Thermococcus sibiricus MM 739: one gene and its partners. The protein of the gene in region 1 binds, or shares a complex with, the protein of each later gene. Links are inferred from orthologs where the notes say so. Each region holds a gene or a part of one and is shown in the gene's direction. Other genes may lie near its edges. The genes, in order: rpsE, TSIB_RS02605 and TSIB_RS06615.

What was found.
Region 2: rpsE (region 1) and TSIB_RS02605 share a complex: the UniProt entries of both Methanocaldococcus jannaschii proteins name them as parts of the 30S ribosomal subunit. The link is inferred for Thermococcus sibiricus MM 739 from one-to-one orthologs.
Region 3: rpsE (region 1) and TSIB_RS06615 share a complex: the UniProt entries of both Methanocaldococcus jannaschii proteins name them as parts of the 30S ribosomal subunit. The link is inferred for Thermococcus sibiricus MM 739 from one-to-one orthologs.

The regions. Positions count from the first base shown.
Region 1 is NC_012883.1:299,420-303,480, forward strand. The notes cover bases 1,159-4,061. They hold rpsE (30S ribosomal protein S5), read left to right. Parts: upstream 1,159-2,207; coding sequence 2,208-2,915; downstream 2,916-4,061. Other genes in these bases: TSIB_RS01495 (50S ribosomal protein L19e), read left to right, coding at 1,159-1,603; TSIB_RS01500 (50S ribosomal protein L18), read left to right, coding at 1,609-2,211; TSIB_RS01510 (50S ribosomal protein L30), read left to right, coding at 2,927-3,391; TSIB_RS01515 (uL15m family ribosomal protein), read left to right, coding at 3,402-3,845; secY (preprotein translocase subunit SecY), read left to right, coding at 3,879-4,061. In the rest of the region: TSIB_RS01480 (30S ribosomal protein S8), read left to right, coding at 1-192; TSIB_RS01485 (50S ribosomal protein L6), read left to right, coding at 203-757; TSIB_RS01490 (50S ribosomal protein L32e), read left to right, coding at 768-1,151; more of TSIB_RS01495, read left to right, coding at 1,157-1,158. UniProt on the Methanocaldococcus jannaschii protein: With S4 and S12 plays an important role in translational accuracy.
Region 2 is NC_012883.1:489,781-493,919, forward strand. What follows is about bases 545-3,525. They hold TSIB_RS02605 (30S ribosomal protein S19e), read left to right. Parts: upstream 545-1,799; coding sequence 1,800-2,252; downstream 2,253-3,525. Other genes in these bases: TSIB_RS02590 (CDC48 family AAA ATPase), read left to right, coding at 545-657; pfpI (deglycase PfpI), read right to left, coding at 734-1,234; TSIB_RS02600 (YhbY family RNA-binding protein), read left to right, coding at 1,381-1,797; TSIB_RS02610 (DNA-binding protein), read left to right, coding at 2,327-2,665; TSIB_RS02615 (hypothetical protein), read left to right, coding at 2,673-2,942. Outside these bases: more of TSIB_RS02590, read left to right, coding at 1-544; more of TSIB_RS02620, read left to right, coding at 3,526-3,888; fen (flap endonuclease-1), read right to left, coding at 3,920-4,139. UniProt on the Methanocaldococcus jannaschii protein: May be involved in maturation of the 30S ribosomal subunit.
Region 3 is NC_012883.1:1,219,418-1,223,384, forward strand. What follows is about bases 744-3,552. They hold TSIB_RS06615 (30S ribosomal protein S8e), read left to right. Parts: upstream 744-1,856; coding sequence 1,857-2,249; downstream 2,250-3,552. Other genes in these bases: TSIB_RS10605 (arginase family protein), read left to right, coding at 1,310-1,846; TSIB_RS06620 (zinc ribbon domain-containing protein), read left to right, coding at 2,314-3,207; TSIB_RS06625 (NOG1 family protein), read right to left, coding at 3,170-3,552. In the rest of the region: TSIB_RS06605 (PLP-dependent cysteine synthase family protein), read right to left, coding at 1-661; more of TSIB_RS06625, read right to left, coding at 3,553-3,967.

The DNA.
Region 1 (4,061 bases):
AAAGTCAATAAAGCAGGTGCAATAAAACCAAGATTCTCAGTAAAAGCTAAAGAATACGAGAAATGGGAGAAAAGATTTCTACCCGCGTTTGAATTCGGTATATTGGTAGTATCAACCTCTCAAGGGGTTATGACTCACAAGGAGGCCCTAGAAAAGGGCATTGGTGGAAGACTAATAGCCTATGTCTACTGAGGTGAGAAAAATGCCAGTTGATGCATGGGTGAGGGAAGAAGTTAAAATTCCAGAAGGAATCACAGTCGAAATAGAAGGTAACCTTGTGAAAGTGAAAGGACCAAAAGGAGAAATTGATCGTGAACTTAGCTATCCAGGGTTTAAACTTTTTACCGAGGACAATAAAGTTGTTATCTACAAGGGCTTCCCAAGGAGAAATGACATAGCAATTGCAAGAACATTCAGAGCCCATATAGCAAACATGATTAAAGGAGTCACCGATGGGTTTACCTACAGACTAAAAGTGGTTTATAGCCACTTCCCAATAACAGTAAAGGTCCAAGGTGACAAAGTATACATTGAAAACTTCCTTGGTGAAAAAGCTCCGAGGATTGCTGAAATACTCCCAGGGGTTACAGTAAAAGTCATGGGAGGAGAACTCCTAGTAGAGGGTATAGATAAAGAAAAGGTAGGTCAAACTGCAGCAAATATTGAGCAAGCAACCAAGGTGGTTGGGAAAGATAGGAGAGTATTCCAAGATGGTATTTACATTGTAGAAAAAGCTGGTAAGTCTATAAAGTTCTGAGGTGTGAGAAATGAATGAAAAAGTGAGACTGTTGAAAATAAGGGCCAAAATCAAGAGAAAAAAACCTAAGTTCCTTAGACAGGAATGGTGGAGATTTCCAAAGTTCAAAAATGATCCTAAGTGGCGGAAACCAAAAGGAACAGATAGTAAGATGAGAGTTAAGCTAAAGGGCAAAGCAAGGTCACCAAGTATTGGATGGAGCTCACCAAAGGCTGTTAGAGGACTTCACCCCAGTGGGTATGAGGAGGTACTTGTTTACAATGTTAAGGATCTTGAGCTTATTGACTCAAAAAGACAAGCAGCTAGAATTGCAGCCACTGTCGGAAAGAAAAAGAGAATCATGATAATTGAGAGGGCTAGAGAATTAGGTATTAAGGTGCTCAACGCGAGGTGAGAATCATGCTTAAGATGCAGAGAAGAATTGCTGCTGAATTGTTAAAATGTGGCGAGAATAGGGTTTGGATAGACCCTGAGAGGATCGAAGACGTTAAATCCGCAATTACTAGAGAAGATATTAGAAGATTGATAAATGAGGGCGTGATCAAGAAAAAGCTCCTTAAAGGACAAAGCAGATATAGAGCAAAAATTAGACAAGAAGCAAAGAAAAAAGGCAGGCACAGGGGTCATGGAAATAGAAAAGGTAAGAAAACTGCCAGAATGGGTAGAAAAGAGAGATGGATAATGACGATCAGAGCGCTAAGAAAGGAGCTTAGAAAGCTCAAAGCTGAGAAAAAGATTGATGAACACATATACCGCAGCCTTTACATAAGGGCTAAAGGCGGTCAGTTTAAGAGCAAGCACCAGCTTTACTTGTTCATGGAAGAGAGAGGGATATTAAAGAGGTGATATAAATGGCTCACGGACCAAGATATAGGGTTCCATTCAGAAGAAGGAGAGAAGGTAAGACTAACTATCACAAGAGGCTTGCACTTCTTAAATCAGGCAAGCCTAGATTAGTTGTGAGGAAGACACTTAACCATCATGTTGCACAAATAGTCCTTTACGCTCCAGAAGGAGATAAAACAGTTGTCTCAGCTCATACAAGAGAGCTTATGAGAGACTTTGGGTGGAAGGGACATGGTGGAAACACTCCAAGTGCTTATCTCCTTGGACTACTAATTGGGTACAAAGCTCTTGAAAAGGGTATAGAGGAGGCTATACTTGATATAGGGCTTCATCCGCCAACAAAGGGTTCAAGCATATTTGCAGTGCTTAAAGGAGCAGTTGACGCTGGTCTTAATGTTCCTCATAGTGAAGAAATTTACCCTGGAGAAGAGAGGATAAATGGGAAACACATAGCCGAGTATGCAAAAATGCTCAAAGAAGATGACGAGAACTACAAAAAGCAGTTTGGGGGATATCTTGTTAAGGGACTTGAACCTGAAAAGCTTCCTGAACACTTTGAAGAAGTTAAAGCGAGAATCATTGAGAAATTTGAGAAGGTGAGAGCATGAGTCAAGAATGGAAGGAATACGCTCAAAGAGTTTTAGAGGAATGGCAACCTAAAACAAAACTTGGTATGCTAGTTAAAGAAGGACAGATCACTGACATTCATGAGATTTTCAGAAAAGGATACCAAATAAAGGAGCCAGAAATAGTTGATGTGCTCCTTCCAGAGGTTAACTCAAGAGAGAACCAAGAAGTAATTGATATTGCCCTAACAGTGAGAATGACAGATAGCGGTAGAAGAGTCAGATTTAGGGTATTGGCAGTCGTTGGTAACAGAGACGGATATGTAGGACTTGGCATTGGCCACGGAAAGGAAGTTGGAATAGCAATAAGGAAAGCAATAAATTACGCTAAGATGAACATAATTGAGATCAAAAGAGGATGTGGTTCATGGGAATGCAGATGTAGAAGGCCTCATTCAATCCCGTTTGCTGTTGAAGGTAAAAGCAGTAGTGTGAAGGTCAAACTCATGCCAGGACCAAGAGGACTCGGACTTGTGATTGGTGACGTTGGTAAAAAGATACTTACTCTAGCAGGGGTCAAAGATGCTTGGTCTCAAACCCTTGGGGAGACAAGAACTACGGTTAACTTTGCAAAAGCAGTTTTTGAGGCTCTCTACAACACTAACAGTGTCGCTGTAAAGCCTGAAATGGCTGAACGGTATGGTATAGTTGTGGGTAAGGAGATGCCACAGAACTTTGAGCTGTGAGGTGAACTAAGATGTCAAAATTTGCATTGATTAGGGTAAGAGGTAGAGTGAACGTAAAGAGACCTGTGAAGGATACTTTGGCCATGCTTAGGCTCCATAAAGTAAATCATCTTGTGATAATTGATGAAAGTCCTTCATATAATGGAATGATCCAGAGAGTCAAAGACTACATAACTTGGGGTGAAATAAACGCTGAAACTCTAGCAAAACTCATTGAGAGAAGAGGGAGACTCTCAGGAAATAGACGTGTGACTGAAGAATACGTGCAGGAGAAACTTGGAATGACTATCAAAGAATTTGCAGAAAAAGTGATTGCAGGGGAAATGACACTTAGTGACTTACCGGGCCTCAAGCCAGTTTTCAGAATGCACCCACCAAGGGGCGGCTTTAGAAACAAGAAGAGGAGTTTCAAAGAAGGCGGATCTTTAGGCTATAGAGGGGAAGCAATAAATGAGCTTATAGAGAGAATGTTATGAGGTGTGCGAGATGATTAGGAGAAAAAGAAAAGTGAGAAAACTTCGTGGTTCCCACACTCATGGATGGGGTTGTAAGAAGAAACACCGTGGCAGTGGGCACAAAGGCGGTAAAGGAATGGCGGGAACAGGAAAGAGGAAGAAGACAAAGTGGACTTGGGTCATCAAATACATGCCAGAGCACTTGGGTAAGAGAGGATTTAAGAGACCAGTTGAGGCCCAAAATGAGGTAATGGCAGTTAACCTCAGATTTATAGATGAGCACTTAGATGAATTTATGCAACTCGGCATTGCCTACGAGGAAGAAGGAAAAATAGTCGTTGACACCACTCAATTTGCAGATAAAGTCCTTGGAAGTGGAAAAATAACTAAGCCTCTCGTTATTAAAGCGAGGGCATTCTCTCCTAAAGCTGAAGAAAAAATTGTTCAAGCTGGGGGAGAGGCCCTCCTTGCTTGATTTTTAATTATTAATATTTTTGAGGTGTAATCTATGGGAGCAAGGGATTTAATCTATAAAGTGGAGCATGCATTTCCAGAAATTGATCGACCAAAGAGACATGTAGCATTAAAAGAGAAATTTGCATGGACTGGAGTTGCATTATTATTATATTTTGTCATGGCTGAGATTCCTCTTTTCGGTATACCAGCAGAGGTCCAAGATTACTTTCAAACT
Region 2 (4,139 bases), 190 kb from region 1 along the record:
GTGGGAGAGAGTGAGAAAAACATAAGGGAAATATTTAGAAAAGCAAGGCAAGCAGCTCCTACAGTAATCTTTATTGATGAGATTGATGCTATAGCCCCAAGAAGAGGGAGTGATGTCAACCGAGTTACGGACAGACTTATCAACCAACTCCTCACAGAAATGGATGGTATTGAGGAGAATAGTGGTGTGGTTGTTATTGCAGCTACAAATAGACCAGATATTCTAGATCCAGCATTACTAAGGCCTGGAAGATTTGATAGGATAATCCTAGTTCCAGCACCAGATGTAAAAGCAAGATTGGAAATATTCAAAGTACATACGAGAAACGTTCCACTAGCTAAAGATGTTAACTTAGAAGAGCTTGCAAAGAGGACTGAGGGATATACAGGGGCAGATATTGAAGCAGTAGTCAGAGAGGCCGCATTTAATACCATGAGAAGAGCCATAAGTGAAGGAATAATAAAACCAGGTACGAGGGCAAGTGACATTAGGGAAAGAGTTAAGGTTACAATGAGGGATTTTGAGGAAGCTATGAAGAAAGTAGGTCCAAGTGTAAGCGAGGAAACTATGGAATATTACAAGAGAATTGAGGAGATGTTCATTAAAAAGAAATCTGAAGTAAAACCAACAGAGGGGAGAGATAGAACAATCTTGTGATCCCCTTTTAGTTTTATTTTTGTAGGGTTGCTTCCATTAGATAAGAAGCAAGAACGAATATCAAAAAATAAAAAACTCACTTCAAAAGTTTTACAAACTCTCTCATCCAAGCGTACAAATCTCCTGGATGTCTTGAACTTACCCAGTTTCCGTCTACAACAACTTCTTTATCAATGTACTCTGCTCCGGCGTTTATAAGGTCGTCTTTTATCGTTACAACACATGTTCCTTTTCTTCCTTTAAGAACCCTTGCAGATATCAAGATCTGAGGGCCGTGACATATACTTGCCACGGGTTTTCCAGCTTCAAACATCTTTTTAGCTATTTCCACTGCTTTGGGGTATATTCTTACAATTTCAGGTGCTCTTCCTCCAGGTAAAACTAGAGCATCGAATTCATCTGGATTCACTTCATCAAAGACTAGATCAACATTTACGGAATAATTGTGTTTTCCTACTATTGTACCCTTCTTATTGCTTGCAATATAAACCTCATGCCCCTCTTCTTTCATCCTGTAGAGTGGGTAAAAAAGTTCCAAATCTTCAAATGTATCTGCTGTTAAAAACAGTACTTTCATTGCAATCACCACTATATCAATAAAGACTAAAACTTAAAAGGATTTTTACTCAAAGGTGTGTAGCAATTAGGGAAAATTTAAAAAGCCCTTCTCCTAAAAACCTTCACGTCCGAAGTGGGGCGAGACTTTGGAAAGAGGTGAGAGAGATGGAGAAACGCTTACCCGGAAAGGTGAGAAGAGCCATAAGGGCCAAATATTATGATATTGAACCTAAAGCATGGGTTGGAAGAAAGGGGTTGGAAGAAAGTGTGATCAGTGAAATTGCTACCCAACTAAAAAAAGATGGTATACTAAAGGTAGAAATAAGAAAAGGGGCATTCACCTCTACAAATATGGATAGAGAATCCATAGCAGAAAAAGTTGCAGAACTTACTGATAGTGAGCTCATTGATGTAAGGGGCAAAAGGTTTATATTGTTCCGTCCCAGAGAGGGATGGGAAAAGTATTTAAAGAAGCTTAAGCTTAAGGAAGTCTCGAAAGAGAGACGGGAAGAAAAACCCGTTAAAAAGGTCAAGCTCGATATTGCTCAATTTAGAAAGAAGTTTAAGAAAGGGAGGGAGTGAAAATGGCGACAGTTTATGATGTTCCTGGTGATTTACTCGTTGAGAGGGTAGCCCAAAAATTAAAGGAATTTCCTGAAATAAAACCACCTGAGTGGACATTATTCGTTAAAACTGGCAGGCACAAAGAAAGAGTACCAGACCAAGATGATTGGTGGTATTATAGAGTTGCTTCAGTTTTCAGGAAGGTCTATGTTGATGGTCCAGTTGGTATTGAAAGATTAAGGACATGGTATGGTGGAAGGAAAAACAGGGGTCATGCACCTGAGCACTTTTACAAAGGGAGTGGAAGTATTGTTAGAAAGGCCCTTCAACAGCTGGAAGCTGCAGGACTCATCACAAAGATCCCCGGAGAGGGCAGGGTAGTCACACCAAAGGGGAGAAGCTTTCTTGACAAAGCTGCCACAGATCTCAAGAAAGAGCTTGAAGAGGCAATTCCAGAACTTAAGAAGTATTGATGTTCTCTCATCTTTTGCCTTTAATCAGTATTTTCCAATAACCTTTTAAAATAACTTTTGTTGAGGGTGATAGGATGGCTGAGGATATAGAGGAAATTAGGAGGAAAAAACTTTTAGAGCTTCAAAAGAAACTTGCTGAGCAAAAGAGAGCAGAAGAGGAACAAATAAGACAGGAGATGGAATTGGAGGCCCAATTACAGGCCATAATGAAACAAATTCTTACTTCAGAGGCGAGGGAAAGATTGACAAGGGTTAAGCTGGTTAGGCCAGAACTTGCAAGACAAGTGGAGTTAATACTTGTTCAACTTTACCAAGCTGGACAGATAACTGAAAGAATTACAGATGAAAAGCTTAAAAGGATTTTAGCCCAAATTGATGCTAGAACAAGAAAAGAGTTTAGAATTAAGTGGTGAAACAAAAGTGAAAATTAGAGAGATAATCAAGAAACTCAATGATAAGGGAGAAGTGAGTTTGGATATTTGGAAACCTTTATCAGCTAGAAAAAGTAGTGATGGAACCATTGACCTTCTTTACTGGAATCGTGTTGTTGGGAGCGAAAAAGATCCAGTATTCCTGTGGATTTATGTGAATATTGTTAATGAAGATGTCAAAGTCCTTGAGAAGATTACCTTTAAAAAAGAGCATGTAAAATGGATAATGAATTCAATCATTACGCTTGAAAAAACTTGAGGTTTATATATAGATTGACAAGGCTACTGACCGTGGGGGTGTAATTGTGACTAAGCATAGGGTTTGCCCAGTTTGCGGCTCCGATAAGTTTGTTTACGACCCGGAAAGGGGTGAAATAATCTGTGCAAACTGTGGATTTGTAATTCAAGAGAATATAATTGACATGGGCCCTGAATGGAGAGCTTTTGATGCTTCTCAAAGAGAAAAACGCTCCAGAACTGGTGCACCAGAAAGCATTTTGCTTCATGATAAAGGTCTTTCAACAGATATAGGCTATGACAGGAATGTTAAGGGGTTAATGAGAGAAAAAATATACCGTCTTAGGAAATGGCAGAGCAGACTTAGGGTTAGTGACGCCGCGGAGAGAAATCTTGCGTTTGCCTTAAGCGAGCTTGATAGACTTGGTGCGAGATTAAATCTCCCAAAACACGTTGAAGAAGAAGCAGCCCGTTTATATAGAGATGCCGTTAAAAAAGGCCTTATAAGGGGAAGGTCAATTGAGAGCGTTATCGCAGCTTGCGTTTACGCTGCTTGCAGGTTGCTAAAAATCCCCAGAACTCTAGACGAAATCGCTGACATGGCTAAAGTTGATAAAAAAGAGATTGGAAGGAGCTTTAGATTTATCGCGAGAAATCTCAATCTTACTCCAAAGAAACTTTTTGTCAAACCAACAGATTATGTGAACAAGTTTGCTGATGAGCTTGGTCTTAGTGAAAGAACTAGAAGAAGGGCAATTGAGCTTTTAGACCAAGTTTATAACATGGGTCTTACAAGTGGAAAGAGTCCTGCGGGGTTAGTTGCGGCTGCATTATATATTGCAGGACTTTTAGAGGGAGAAAAAAGGACTCAAAGAGAAGTTGCAGAGGCAGCAAGGGTAACTGAGGTAACAGTGAGAAATAGGTATAAGGAAATGGTTGAAAAGCTTGGATTAAAGCTTCCTATTTAGTCTTTTCATTTAAATTTTTAAAGAGAAAAAATCATTTTTTGAACCATGTATCTAACGTGAATTGTTTTCCAGTTTTTGTTACCTTTTTGAGCCTTTCTAGGCCATTCTTTACTCTTTCTTCGCTAAAGTCGTGTTCATCACAAAGGAATTTTATAATGCTCTCTTCGTCGGGTAACTTCCATTCCAATTTGTAATCATTTGTTGTAGGTGGGTTCAGAAAGAATTCTTTTATTGCATAGAGGTCAACCTCG
Region 3 (3,967 bases), 920 kb from region 1 along the record:
CTTCAGCCGTTGGACACTCTGCTGGCTCCATTCCCGCAGTTATTATCCTAGGGTTAGCATCTTTCAATCTCTTTGCAATCCCAACAAGTGTTCCTCCTGAGCCAACTCCAGCCACGAAGCCTTTAATATTCTCTGCTCCCAGCTGCTCTATTATTTCTCTTCCCGTGGTTTCGTAATGGGCCTTGAAGTTTGCCTCATCATCCCACTGATCCAACACCACATATTTGTCAGGATTTTCTTTTTCAAGCTTTTTCGCGTATTCTAATGCTCCCATAGCGTCGCTTTCTCCCCCGGGAGTATAGATTAATTTAGCACCAAAGAGCATGTCTAAAAGTTTCCTCTCGTAGCTCATTTCCTCAGGCATGACTATTAAGACATCATACCCAAAGTAAGAACCCCAAGCAGCAAATGCTATTCCAGTGTTCCCGGTCGTGGCTATCGCTATGGTCATTCCTGGTTTCAATTTTCCCTGTTTTTCGGCCTCTTTTATCATGTAATAAGCCATTCTATCTTTTACACTACCAGTGGGATTCATAAATTCACACTTTGCCCAAATTTCAAACGGATAGTCTTTATCTATTTTGGAAAGCCTTACTATTGGTGTGTCTCCAATTAATTCTACACTACTATTAGCTAGCTTGCCTGCCATCTTTATCACCATTCAGACTAAAGATATCTCCAAATATTTTTACAATTTTTCCTTGAAGATAAAAGAAATTAAACGAAAAAATACTTAAATAATTTAAGAAAAAGTTCCAAAAAGGTGAACGAGCTAAATGACTTTCTCCACACACTCGGGAATAATTATCCAGAAATCGAAAACGTGATTACTCACGTGGTTTTGGGTAGTTGTGAACTATCCCACCCTTTCGGAAGGGGTCTTCCAGGAGGATAAAATTGATATTATCCAAAATAGCTGATTTAAAATTTTAGATTGTTAATTTCAGGATTAAAAAATGATAAAAATACTAATGAACAAGAAAATATAGATGATCTAGGAAGTGAAGAAAATGGGAAAATATAAACCACTTGATCCTCTGGAAGTGCCAAGGTTTGCAGGCATTAGGAGTTTTTGGCGCTTACCACACTTAAGCTAGATATGACCAGAAGCAATTAGGAGCCAATCACTTATATTAAGATCTCACAATCCAGTTTTAAATATAAGCCCCTTTGAATATTGCCCAGGAATTGATTATGGAGACATAAAAGTTATCTCTGGATTTATAGAGCATTCCTACGAAACAATTGAAAAGGAGTATCGCTCAATAATAGACAAGGAAGTAACCCAATAGCCTTGGGGGGTGATCATTTGGAAGAGGGTTTGTTTCTTACTGAGCATTCTATTCAAATTGGGAAAAGAGGTTCTACATACTCCAAAGATGAAATAGATAAAGCAAGAGAGCTTGGGTTTGAGATAGTAACTGCCGAAGAAATGTTCAAACTTGGAATTGACAAGGTAGCGCAGATGATTCAAGAGCGCGTAGGCTATGTTAAAGTCTTTGTAACGTTTGACATTGATTTTATTGACTCGGCATATGCTCCAGGAACAGGAACACCTGAAGTAGGTGGTCCTACTAGCAGAGAGGCACTAGAACTAATAAGAAAAGGACTAAAAGGATTAAATTTTGCAGGCTTTGATTTGGTGGAGGTTTATCCTCAATACGACCCAGGCTTTATTACTGCACTCTTGGCTGTAAACATTGTCTTTGAATTCATTTCATTAATTGCTTCGAACAAAAAGAATACATTAACACTGCAATCAAGCAGACCATTGAAAGTACTTGCCCTATGGGAAAAGATTTATAAGCAAATTTTTAAAATGCCCATAGGGTTAAGATCATCATGAGGTGAGAGTTATGGCTATCTGGCAAGGAAGATCACTAAAAAAACCTTCAGGTGGAAGAATCATATTCACAAGAAAGAAGAGAAAAAGAGAGCTTGGAAGAGAACCGGCACTAACTAGGGTAGTTGAAGAAAAGGAAGAAAGAAAAATCATAAGGACGTATGGAGGCAACAGAAAGGTTAGACTCGTCAAGACCATCTATGCAAATGTTTTCGAGAATGGAAAGGGTAAAAAAGCAAAAATAATCAGTGTAGTGGAAAATCCGGCTAACAGACAATACGTTAGGAGAAATATAGTCACAAAGGGCGCAATTGTCCAGACAGAGATTGGAAAGGCCTTAGTAACTTCAAGACCAGGTCAAGATGGCGTTGTAAATGCAGTCCTTCTAAAAGAAGAAAGCGCTTGATTTTTCTCTTTTTCTGCGAATTGCTTATATACTTCAGTGTTTATTTTATAATGAGGTGTAAGTAGTGGAATATTCACGGCTTGAAAAAATATTAGCAAGTTTGTTTGTTGCATTCCTTCTTTTAGCGAGCATAAATTTTCTGAGAGAGCTTGAAAATATCCCTCAAAGACCAGATTATACATACTACCAAGAAAAATATGGGATAACACCTCTTCTTGAAAATCAAAGTCGTCTAATGGAACTTGATAGGGAGCTTTATGAGGGATATAAAAAGGCTGAAAGTAATCTTACGGAAGCTGAGAGGGTTTATCTCTTCAAAAGGGAGGAATACAGAGTTGCACTTGAGAGTGGAAATGCAACAAAGGAGCTTGAACAGGAATATTTGAAAGCAAAAGAGGAATATGAAAAAGCTTATTTAAAATATCTTGGAGCAAAAAGCGCTTATGATGATGTTCACAATAAGCTACAGGAGCTGAGCTCACAAATTCAAGAGTTGATGCAAAAAGCGAATGAAGAATACACCCGAGCGTATCAAGTGTACAGACTCAAGGTTTTAATGCTTAAACTTGCATTTGTTCTGCCAATTTTTGTGATGTCACTACTCCTTCTCAGAAAGTACAAAAACATTTACACCTCATCGTTGATCGCATATTCAGCATTACTTCTCCTCTACCTGACAATCTCGGCAATATGGAACATAGTTCATATCATAGGTATTAGTCTATTTGGAGCTGTGGCAACACTTGCAGCCCTTTACTATCTCAGGAAGGAGTATTTCAAGCCTGAAAGAGTTTATAAAAGGAGAATTGCCCAAAACAAATGCTACAACTGTGGATTCCCAATAAAGGACGACTACCTTAACTGTCCTAATTGCGGAGCAAAGTTAAAAGAAAAGTGTGAGCATTGTGGAGCTCTTAAGCCTATTCACCTTCAGTTTTGCCCATACTGCGGGCAATAGCTTCCATTTCCGGTTTTATTATTTCTATTACCTTGCTCTTTAGTTCATCTATTCCAATCCCCTTTTCTGCTGCAATTCTCAGAGATTTAATCCCCCTTCTCTGTAAGAACTCTTCAACCTTTCTTATTTTGTCTTCACTAGCTATATCTGTCTTATTTAACACCACTATGAATGGAAAATCTCCAAACTCTTCATATATCTCTTCAAAAAGGTGCATTTGATCCTCTATAGGGTAACCACAGTACTCACTTGGATCAAAGATGTAGATAACTAACTTTCCAAGGTGCCTCAAGGCCAAAATCGCCTGTTTTTCAATTTCATTTCTCTCACTTATTGGCCTGTCCAGAAGACCTGGAGTGTCTATGACTTGGTATTTCAACCAATGTTCTTCGAATTGGCCTACATTTATCCCCTTTGTAGTGAAAGGATATGTGGCAACTTCCGGTTTAGCGTTTGTAAGCTTTCTCAAGAGTGTAGACTTACCCACGTTTGGATGGCCTGCAATAACTATCGTGGGAAGAGTAAGGTCAATTACTGGCATGTCCTTTAAGACGTCTCTGGCCTTGTTCAAATATTCAAGGTTATCATTTATGTCCTTCAAAATACTCGCTACCCTGCCGTAGAATTCCCTCCTTAATTTTGCAATCTCCTTTGGATCTCTTGAGTATCTTATTTTCTCTACGTATCTCTCCTCAAGACCTCTAATGGTTTTTATCGCCCAATTTATTGATGCTAAGGCCTTATGAAACATTCTTTTGTC